DNA from 3 places in the Arthrobacter sp. 7Tela_A1 genome. Region 2 is predicted to be linked to each of the others. Evidence: predicted binding sites of a transcription regulator. Region 2 holds the regulator's gene; each other region holds the start of a gene.
The links. The regulator LexA, encoded in region 2, represses DNA repair genes until DNA is damaged. The targets are predictions, from matches to a motif close to TCGAACANNTGTTCGA.
Positions count from the first base shown of each region.

Region 1: a site for LexA is predicted at 2,175-2,190, ahead of TVB01_RS03660 (DUF6504 family protein). Genes of this name have one in related genera too.
Region 3: a site for LexA is predicted at 1,363-1,378, ahead of TVB01_RS07515 (shikimate dehydrogenase). Genes of this name have one in related genera too.

Region 1 covers NZ_JAXIOO010000005.1:101,213-104,487, reverse strand. Annotated here, with positions in the region: gene TVB01_RS03665 (DNA polymerase III subunit alpha) at 1-1,799, opposite strand, end outside; gene TVB01_RS03660 (DUF6504 family protein) at 1,812-2,123, opposite strand; gene TVB01_RS03655 (MDR family MFS transporter) at 2,265-3,275, opposite strand, start outside.
Region 2 covers NZ_JAXIOO010000001.1:145,477-148,751, forward strand. Annotated here, with positions in the region: gene TVB01_RS00705 (ATP-dependent DNA helicase) at 1-1,466, shown strand, start outside; gene lexA (transcriptional repressor LexA) at 1,551-2,237, opposite strand; gene TVB01_RS00715 (LysM peptidoglycan-binding domain-containing protein) at 2,626-2,994, shown strand; gene TVB01_RS00720 (histidinol-phosphate transaminase) at 3,083-3,275, shown strand, end outside.
Region 3 covers NZ_JAXIOO010000013.1:7,405-10,679, reverse strand. Annotated here, with positions in the region: gene TVB01_RS07520 (bifunctional sugar phosphate isomerase/epimerase/4-hydroxyphenylpyruvate dioxygenase family protein) at 1-334, opposite strand, end outside; gene TVB01_RS07515 (shikimate dehydrogenase) at 355-1,227, opposite strand; gene TVB01_RS07510 (MFS transporter) at 1,409-2,719, shown strand; gene TVB01_RS07505 (ABC1 kinase family protein) at 2,778-3,275, opposite strand, start outside.

The DNA of each region.
Region 1 (3,275 bases), on a different contig from region 2:
ATCTCCTTCAGCGCGAACGCCATCGCCGACTGCATGCGGACGCCCAGCACGTCGAGCTTGAGCATGCCCATAGGGTCCATGTCGTGCTTGTCGAACTGGGACATGGGAAGGCCCAGGCCGCTGGGCTGCACGGGGGTGCGGTCCAGCAGGGATGTATCTCCCAGGATGACCCCGCACGGATGCATGGAGATATGCCGTGGCAGTCGGTCCAGCCGCTCCGTGAGGTCCACCAGCAGATCCAGCTGGCGGTTCTGCTGCACTGCCTCGGCAACGTCCCGCAGCTCGGGTTTCTCTGCGAGCGCCTCACGGAAGTGGCTGGCAGAGAAGCGCCACAGGGCCTTCGCGACGGCGCCGACCTCCTCTTCGGGAAGGCCCAGGGCCATACCGGCGTCGCGCACCGCCCCGCGTGCCCGGTATCCGTTCTGCATGCTCATCAGGGTCACCCGCTGAGCCCCGAAGCGTTGGAAGATGCGGTGGTAGACGTTGTGCCGTTCGGCGCTTTCCACGTCAATGTCGATGTCCGGCAGGGTGGAACGGTCCCGGGACAGGAACCGCTCGAAGATGAGGTCATGTGCCAGCGGGTTCACGTGGCTGACTCCGAGCAGGTAGTTCACCAGGGAGGAGGCTCCGGACCCACGGGCTGCTGCCCGCACCCCCATCTCCCGAATCATCGTGGAGACTTCGGCGACGGTCAGGAAATAGGACGCGAACCCGAGCCGTTCGATAATGCCCAGCTCGTGTTCGAGCCGGTTGCGCATGGCCGCTTCCGCGGTGGAATCCAGATGGCCGAAGCGCCTGCCAATTCCGGCTTCGCAGCGTCCGCGCAGCTCCAGGCCCGGTTCGGCGTCAATCCCGATGACCGATGCCTCCGGCACCACCGGCTGCTTCCATCCCATGTCCGACGCCGGGTCGATACGGCAGGAATCGGCGAGCGCCTCCGTGCCGGCGAGCAGTTTCGCTGCACCGGAACGCCCGTAACCGGCTTCATGGCTGATTTCCGCTGCGAGCGCGGCCATCTGCTTCCCGGACTTCAGCCAGCCCTGGCCGTTGGGCTGCAGGTCAGCCAGCTGCCCCATGGAGGTCAGGGCACGTGCGGCGTCGAGCACGTCTGCCGTAGCTGCTCCGTCTTCATCCACATAGCGCACGGCGTTGGTCAGCACGGCGGGAATGTTCATCTCATCGGAGAGCCGGAGCATCCGTACTGCGTGGGCCAGGCTGAGGTTTGCCCCCGGGGCGCTGAGGTGGGTGACCACCTCAACGGCGAGCGCCGCACGTGGCACAACCGCCAGCCAGCGGCGAAACAGAGTGCGCGCGACGGCGTAGCTGCGGCTGCGCATGGCTCGTCCGACGTCCGAGTAGGGACCCACCAGGACAGTGAGCAGCGGTTCCCCGTCCTTTCCAACCGACCGGGAGGCGAGCTGTTCCAGCGTGATCCTGGCCGGGCGGCCTGCCCTGCCGCGGGAAGGAGACGTGCCGGCGTGTGCATCGGAAATCAGCCGGCACAGCGCATGGTATCCGGCGCCGTCGTTATGCCCGTGGGCCAGGATCACTACCCTCCCGGTGACGGCGGCGTCTTTGCCTTCACTGTCCAGGATGGCGAGGTCCACGCCGACGACCGGGTCGATACCGGCATCCATGCAGGCACGCAGGTGTTTGACCGTGCCGTACAGGCCGTCCCTGTCGGTGCAGGCCAGCGCGTCAGCACCGTCGGCCGCGGCGGCCCGGGCCAGTTCATCCGGCCAGGACGTGCCGTAGTGGGCGCTGAACGCGGTAGCGGCGTGGAGATGGGTGAAGCTCATGGCGGCAGGACGCTAGGCGCTTTCCCGCAGGGCGTCATGGATCCGGATCAGCCGCCAGGTATTGGAGGCAGTCTGCCGGGAGATATCCAGGGTGCGCAGCGCGGAGCGTGGGTTCAGGCGTGCCTGCACCCGCCAGATCTCCGAGTCCACCAGCCCGGCCCCGTGCCCGCGTTCTGCCCGGGGTTCTTCCTCCCACCAGCTGCGGCGCTCATACCAGCGCACTGGATTGGCTGCGACCTTGTAGGTCCTCCCCTGCCAGGTAAGCCGCAGCGGGATGCCCGCCGGAGAACACACCACCTCTATTGCTTCGCTGAAAAGTCCCACGGCTGCCCCTCCACGTGCCTAGGCCAGGCTGAAACACCTGGCTGAAAATATTCGAACATATATTCGAACTCCAGTGTACGGCTCCAGTCTGACAATGGGCCCGGCTGTGCCTAGGAACCTGGTGGGAGTCCTGTGCCGGACTCATTCCGACGCTGCCTCAACCCGGGTCTGCCTGGAGAGCGGTATCTCCTGAATGAACAGGCACAGCACCCCGCCGGCGGCCACGATCGGCACGCTGAGCAGGAAGATCGGGGGCATGGCCTGTCCGAACGCTGAAGCGATCACCTCTTTGGCCTGCTGGGGCAGGCTCTGCAGCAGGGCCGGGGTCAGCGAGTTGATGCTCCCTCCCGGAATGGCGTCCGCGGCACCTGCGGGAGCCCCGGCCAGCTGGTCCGTCAGCCGGTTCACGAAGATGGACCCGAACGCCGCAATACCGAAGGACGCACCGATCTGGCGGAAGTAGTTGGCTGAGGAGATCGCCGTTCCCATGGTCCGGGGCGGCACGCTGTTCTGCACAATCAGGACGAGGTTCTGCAGCAGCGCCCCGATCCCCATGCCCAGGACCGCCATCCCCACGGCCGTGAACCAGTAGGGGGTCTCGGCCGAAATGCGGGACAGCAGCAGCAGCCCGCAGATCACCGCGGCGCACCCCGCAACGGGGTAGATCTTGTACCGGCCGGTGCGCGAAATCAGCTGGCCGGTTCCAATGGAGGTCAGCAGCAGCCCTCCCATCATCGGCAGCATCATGAGGCCAGACTGCGTGGCGCTGGCCCCTCCCACCATCTGCAGGAAAGTAGGGAGGTAGGAAATGGTGGAGAACATGGCAATTCCGACGGCGATACCCGCCAGCACAGGTACCAGGAAGTTCCGCATCCGGAACAGGCCCAGCGGCAGGATCGGCTCCGATGCCAGGGATTCCGCCCACACGAAGGCACCTCCGGCCACCAGGGCAGCAGCGGAAAGGCCCAGGATCTGCGGGCTGGACCACTCATAGGTTGTCCCGCCCCAGCTGGTCACGAGGATCAGCGCGGTCGAAGCCGCCGCCAGCAGTGCCGCTCCCAGGTAGTCCAGGCGCGGGCGCACCCCGCCGTGCCGCGGCAGGTGCAGGGAGGTGATGACGACGGCGAGCGCCACCGCGCCGATGGGCACGTT
Region 2 (3,275 bases):
TGACGTCGATGGAATGCCTCGGCGCCCAGCGGTGCCCGGTGGCGGAGCAGTGCTTCAGCGAACGTGCCAGAGCCAAAGCTGCCGTCGCCGACCTGGTCATCACTAACCACGCCATGCTCGCGATCAGCGCCTTCGAGGGCCTCGCAGTGCTGCCGGACTACGACGTCGTTGTCATCGACGAGGCCCACGAACTGCAGGACCGGGTGACGGGAGCGGTGACCGGCCAGCTCTCCGGCACCGTCATCAGTGCCGCAGTCACCGCCGCCCGCAAGCACACCTCCGCTTCGGTCGAGGAGCTGGCAGCAGCCGGACGCGCCTTCGACGCTTCCATGGAAGGCGTTCCGGCCGGCCTGCTGCCGTCGGGCCTGAACGGCGAGCAGGAACTAGCCGTCGGACGGGTCCGGGAAGCATGCCGTGTGGCGCTCTCCGATTCAAAGCCCGAGGGCGGAGACGCCGGAGACGGCGGACGGCAGATGGCCCGCTCGCGCCTGCTGGGTGTGCTGGAAGTGTGTGAACGGCTGGTGTCCGCTCCGGATGCCGGCGAAGTCGTATGGGCTTCCAGGCCGAGCACCTTCTCTCCGGGGGAGGGTTATTCGCCGCCCGACGATGACGCGCCCGCCACCGTGAATGTCGCGCCGCTCTCCGTAGCCGGCCGGCTCAGGGACGGACTGTTCGACGGCCACACCGTCATCCTGACCTCAGCCACGCTGGCTATTGGTTCCGAGTTCGGTCCGGTGGCAGGCGGCCTGGGACTCGTGGGTGCAGCGGCACCCCAATGGACGGGCTCCGACGTCGGCAGCCCCTTCGACTACCCGCGCCAAGGCGTCCTGTACGTCGCCAAGAACCTGCCTAAGCCCGACCGCGGTACGTCCCCTGCGCAGCTGGAAGAACTGGAAGCGCTGCTCAAGGCCTCGGGCGGAGGGGCGCTTGGACTGTTCTCCTCCCGCCGTGCTGCCGAAGAAGCCGCCGCTGCCCTGCGGCCCAAGGTCGATTTTCCGATCCTGTGCCAGGGGGAATCGTCCATGTCGGGTCTGGTCAAGCAGTTCGCGGAGGAGGACGCCACCTGCCTGTTCGGCACTATGTCGCTGTGGCAGGGAGTCGATGTTCCGGGTGGGTCGTGCCGCCTGGTCGTGATCGACCGCATCCCGTTCCCGCGTCCCGATGACCCGCTGATGACGGCACGTACCCGTGCTGTGGCTAAAGCAGGCGGCAACGGCTTCATGACGGTGTCAGCGACGCACGCAGCCGTGCGGCTTGCGCAGGGTGCCGGCCGACTGATCCGTGCAGCCGGGGACCGCGGCATGGTCGCCGTCCTGGATTCACGGCTGGCCACTGCCCGCTACGGCGGATTCCTGCGTGCGGCACTGCCGCCGTTCTGGAGCACCACCGACCGTACCGTGGCGCTCGGCATCCTGGAACGGCTGCGGGCGGCCCAGGCGGGGGAGAAGACGGGCGTGAAATCCTGACGGACCCTGCACAAGAACGTCGCAGGAACGAAGCCCGTCCTTCGCTGGAACACAGCGGAGGACGGGCTTTTGCGTGATGCGTTCCTAGAGGGAACGCATCACCGAGACAACCTTGCCCATGATGGTGGCGTGGTCTCCCATGATCGGTTCGTAGCGCGTGTTCTGCGGCAGCAGCCAGGTGTGGCCGTTGCGCTGGCGGAAGGTCTTTACGGTTGCTTCGTCATCGAGCAGGGCGGCGACGATATCACCGTTCTCGGCCGTCTGCTGGCGGCGGACCACTACCCAGTCGCCGTCACAGATGGCCGCGTCCACCATGGAGTCTCCGGAGACGCGCAGCATGAACAGCTCGCCGTGCCCGACCAGCTGCCGGGGCAGCGGGATCATTTCTTCCACGACCTGGTCCGCCAGGATCGGACCACCGGCCGCGATCCTGCCGACCAGCGGCACCATTGCCGTGTCCACCGCCGTCGTCAGTTCCGTGACGTTGGATGCCGTTCGTGCATCGGCCGCAGGCGCTGACGCGTCGCCGGCGGCGGAACCCGTGCCCCGCTCGGTGTGCATGAGCAGCGGCACAAGGATCTCCATGGCCCGGGGTCGTTTGGGGTCACGGCGGATGTAGCCCATCTTTTCCAGCTGGCTGAGCTGGTGCGTGACGCTTGAGAGGCTGGCCAGGCCGACCGTGTCACCGATCTCGCGCATGGAGGGCGGGTAGCCGTTGGTGCTGACGGACGCCTGGATGGTTTCGAGGATCTTCTTCTGCCGGGGAGTCAGGGACCGGGGCCGCGGGGCATCGGCGGCGGCCGCGGCAGCGCTCCTGCCTTCGGAGTTGTTCCTACGGGGCACTTCGGCTTCCCTTCGAGTGTTCCGGCGAACCGGAGGGCGGCAATGTCGGCAATGTCAGTGGCGGGTGGTTGCCTGAGTCCGAACGATAAACAAGTGACACCGCCGGTATCCACGCTAGGGGAGCGGAGGGTCATTTTCAAACATTTGTTCGAGTGAGTCTCGACATCGTTCGTAGATAGATGCTAGAAAAGGAACAGAAGGGATCGAATACATGTTCGATTCAAGGTCGCCAACTGTTCGAACCCAGTTTCGAACCCGCCCAGGCCGGTGCAGCAGCACCGGAATAAGCAGGCTCCCGCTCCGGAAAGGTTTTGCCATGACAGCCCAGCTCTCGGCAGCACGCACCGCCCACCAGCCGGTGGAACAGCAAGCCCCCGCCCCGCTTCGCCTGACGCGACGGGGTCGCCTGCTGCTTATTGGTGCCCCGATCATGTTTGGCGGCGCCGCCCTCCTGACCTTTGTCGGGTTCTTCACAGCGCCCGCACTGGCCGCGGGTGGTGGCGGAGACCTGACCCGCACCCAGCAGGTGAGCGTCAGCACCGGTGACACCCTCTGGGGTCTGGCCGCCGAATATGCGCCCGAGCAGGATCCGCGGACCGTCGTGGCCGACATTATGGAACTGAACAATCTGTCCGACGCCGTGGTCCCGGCAGGGGCGCAGCTCTACATTCCGGTCGCCGGCTAACTGCGTTTTCGGGTCGTTCTGCCGCTGGGGCCCGTCACCGGGCTACACGGATTCTGTTCACCGGCGGCGTGCGCCTTAAGCTGTACTGGTGACTGAACAGCTGGAAAAACTGAACCGCCTTCCCCTGCGCGACGATCTCCGGGGGCTGACCCCCTACGGTGCGCCGCAGCTGGATGTCCCCATCCTGCTGAACGTCAACGAAAACACCCATGGCCTGCCGCAAGAGGTGCAGGACGCAATCACCGCCTCCGTCCAGCGGGCCGCCTCGGGACTGAACCGCT
Region 3 (3,275 bases), on a different contig from region 2:
CGGCGTCGTCGTCAACAGTAGCCGTGGCTACGTTGCTGCAGACCAGCATGGTATCGATGCCCATCCGGTCCATCAGCCGGAACTTCGCCTCGGCGCGGCGGAGGTTCTCCTCCAGCAGGTCCTCGGTCACCCCTTCGAAGTCCCGGAAGGGCTGGTAAAGGTCCAGCGTCAAGCCCAGGCCGGCGGCCAGGCTGCGGATCTGTTCGGGGCTGGAGGGGCTCACCACCAGGTCCTGTTCGAAGATCTCCACGCCGTCGAAACCGGCAGCCGCGCAGGCGCGCAGTTTGTCTTCCAGCGTGCCGCTGAGGCAGACCGTGGCAATAGAGGTGCGCATGGAGTCCTTTCGAAGGCGGCTCAGCGGCCGCTGTTGACCAGTTCCAGGAAATGGGCCCGCATGCGGGCAGCATCAGGTTCAACACCCGAGATGAGCCGGAAGGCATCCACAGCCTGTCCCACCGCCATGTGTCCGCCGTCGAGCACCCTGCAGCCGCGCGCTTCAGCGGCGTCAACCAGCTGCGTGCGGACGGGACGGTAGATCACGTCTGCCACCCAGGTCTGGGGCCGGAGCAGTTCCGGGTCCACCGGCAGGCCGGGATGCGAATGCATTCCCACGGGCGTTGCCTGAACGAATCCGTTCGCAGAGGACAGGGCCGGTGCAAGATCTTCGCGGCTGCCGGGGCGGACAACCGCATCCGGGAAGAGACCGGCCAGGGCCGCGGCGCGTTCACGCGTCCGTTCCGGATCCAGGTCGATGAGGGTCAGTTCCCGTGTGCCTGCCTTAAGCAGCGCGTAGGCAACTGCAGCGCCGGCGCCGCCGGCGCCCAGCTGCACCACTTCGTCCAGTGCAGCATCCGGCAGTCCCTGGGCCAGGGCGGTGGCAAAACCGGAGTAATCCGTGTTGTGGCCGATAAAGCGCCCGTCCTGGATCAGGACAGTGTTCACAGCACCCAGCCGGGCAGCGTCGTCGGAAATCTCGTCCAGGTGCTTCAGGACCAGCTGCTTGCACGGGTGCGTAATGTTAAAGGCGTTGAAGCCGAGATCCCGCCCGTAGCGCAAAAGGTCCCCGACCTCGTCGGCGGAACGGCCGTTCACGGCGAGGTCCACTGGCCGGTACAGATAGTGAAGCCCGCACGCAGCTGCTTCCCGTTCATGCATGGGCGGAGTCAGCGATGCGGTGATCCCGTCGCCAATCAATCCGACGAGCAGGGATTCAGTGGTGGTGCTCAAGTGGTTCTCCCTTCGGCGCCCGTAAACCGGGCAACGCCAACGGTACCGGCTGTTCACACTTTGCACAATTGTGCGTAATGCGCACATATGGCTTGCGTCTCACTACCCGCCGGTATAACTTGTGGTGTTCGCATGAAAAACAATTGTGCGTTTTACGCACACATCACTACCTGGAGGCCCCATGAGCGCTGTGCCTGCACAGACCGCTTCAGCCACCGCAAAGACCCCGAAGAAGGCCGCCGCGGCAAGCTTCATGGGCAGCGCGGTTGAGTACTACGACTTCTTCATCTTTGGCACCGCGGCATCACTGATCTTCCCGCACGTCTTCTTCCCGGACGCGGATGCACAGGCGAGCATCATGTCACTCGCCACCTTCGGTTTTGCCTACATCGCCCGCCCCGTCGGCGCGGTCATCCTGGGCCACTTCGGCGACCGTGTCGGCCGCCAGAAAATCCTGATGTTCACCCTGATCCTCATGGGTGCCTCAACGTTCCTCATCGGCTGCCTGCCGAGCTTCAGCACCATTGGCTGGTGGGCGCCCACACTCCTGGTCCTCTGCCGCCTGGCCCAGGGTCTTTCCGCTGCCGGAGAGCAGGCCGGTGCCAGCTCCATGACACTTGAGCACGCGCCTGACGGCCGCCGTGCGTTCTTCACCTCCTGGACCCTTACCGGTACGCAGGGCGGCCAGATCCTTGCTGCCATGGTCTTCATCCCGGTCATGGCACTGCCGGACGACATCAAGTACAGCATCGGCTGGCGCATCCCGTTCTGGCTCAGCGCCGTCGTCGTCATCGTGACGTTCTTTATCCGCCGCACCCTGCACGAGACGCCGACCTTCCAGGAAGCCAAGGCGAACAACGAGATCTCCAAGCTTCCCGTCGGCGACCTGATGAAGCACCACTGGCGCGATGTGCTGCGCGTTATCTGCTGCGCCTTCATCGCCGCAGTCTCCACCGTCTACGGCACCCTGGCCATCAAGTACGGCACCGAGGTGGGCAACGTTGACGCCACCATCACGCTGTGGCTGGTCGTCGCAGGTAATATCACCGCGTTGTTCACGCAGCCGCTGTTCGGCATGGCGGCGGACCGCTTCGGCCGGAAACCGGTCTTCATCTACGGCGCACTGTCCAGCGCCATCGTGATGCCGTTCTACCTGCTCTCCATGGAATCCGGCAACTCGCTGCTGCAGTTCGCCCTCTCCGTGGTGGTCTTCGGCTGCGGTTACGCTGCTGCGAACGCTGTCTGGCCGTCCTTCTACGCTGAAATGTTCAGCGCCAAGGTCCGTTTCTCCGGCCTGGCCATCGGCACCCAGCTCGGCTTCCTCATGGCAGGCTTCGCGCCGTCCATCGTGGCTGCCCTGGGTGGCCTGCAGCCCGGCGGCTGGGTCGTGATCAGCTGGTTCACCGCAGCTATCTGCCTGATCGCCTCCATCTCCGCCCTGACCGCAAAGGAGTCCTTCCGGACCCCGACGGCGGATCTCGGCAAGCGCTGAGTTCACCGCAGGAATGGCCGGCTACCGCAGCATGCGGTGGCCGGCCATTCTTCTTTGGCTACCCGGCGTCCAGCCGCCGCTGTTTACGTGCCGACCAGGCAAGGTAACCGCCCAGAACGCCCGTTGACGCAAGTCCGGCGCCCATGAGCGGAGCCTGCCAGCCACGCCAGCGGTCGGCGTCGCCCAGCGTCAATTCGCCCACGCCCCGGATAAAAGCCGCTGCAAAAATTGCTGCCACCATCCTGTTGCCCACGCGTTCCAGGCGCTCCACCAGCGGAACGAGGTCCCCGGCACGCAGGTGCACCTCCATGCCTTCGAAGTCCAGCGTATTGACCAGCCGCTGGAGCTGGCCCGGCAGCTCCGCCCCGAGGTCCAGCAGTTCTCCCCCGGCTTTGCCGAGGCGCTTCGCATAGTTGACCGGGTTTAGCTGCTCCATGGTCATCCGCTTGGCATATGGCGCAAGGGTCTTGCCCATGCTGAATTCGGGATCCAGCACTTCGCCCATCCCCTCAGTCATGATGAGCATGCGCAGGAGCAGGGCTATTTCGCGGGGCAG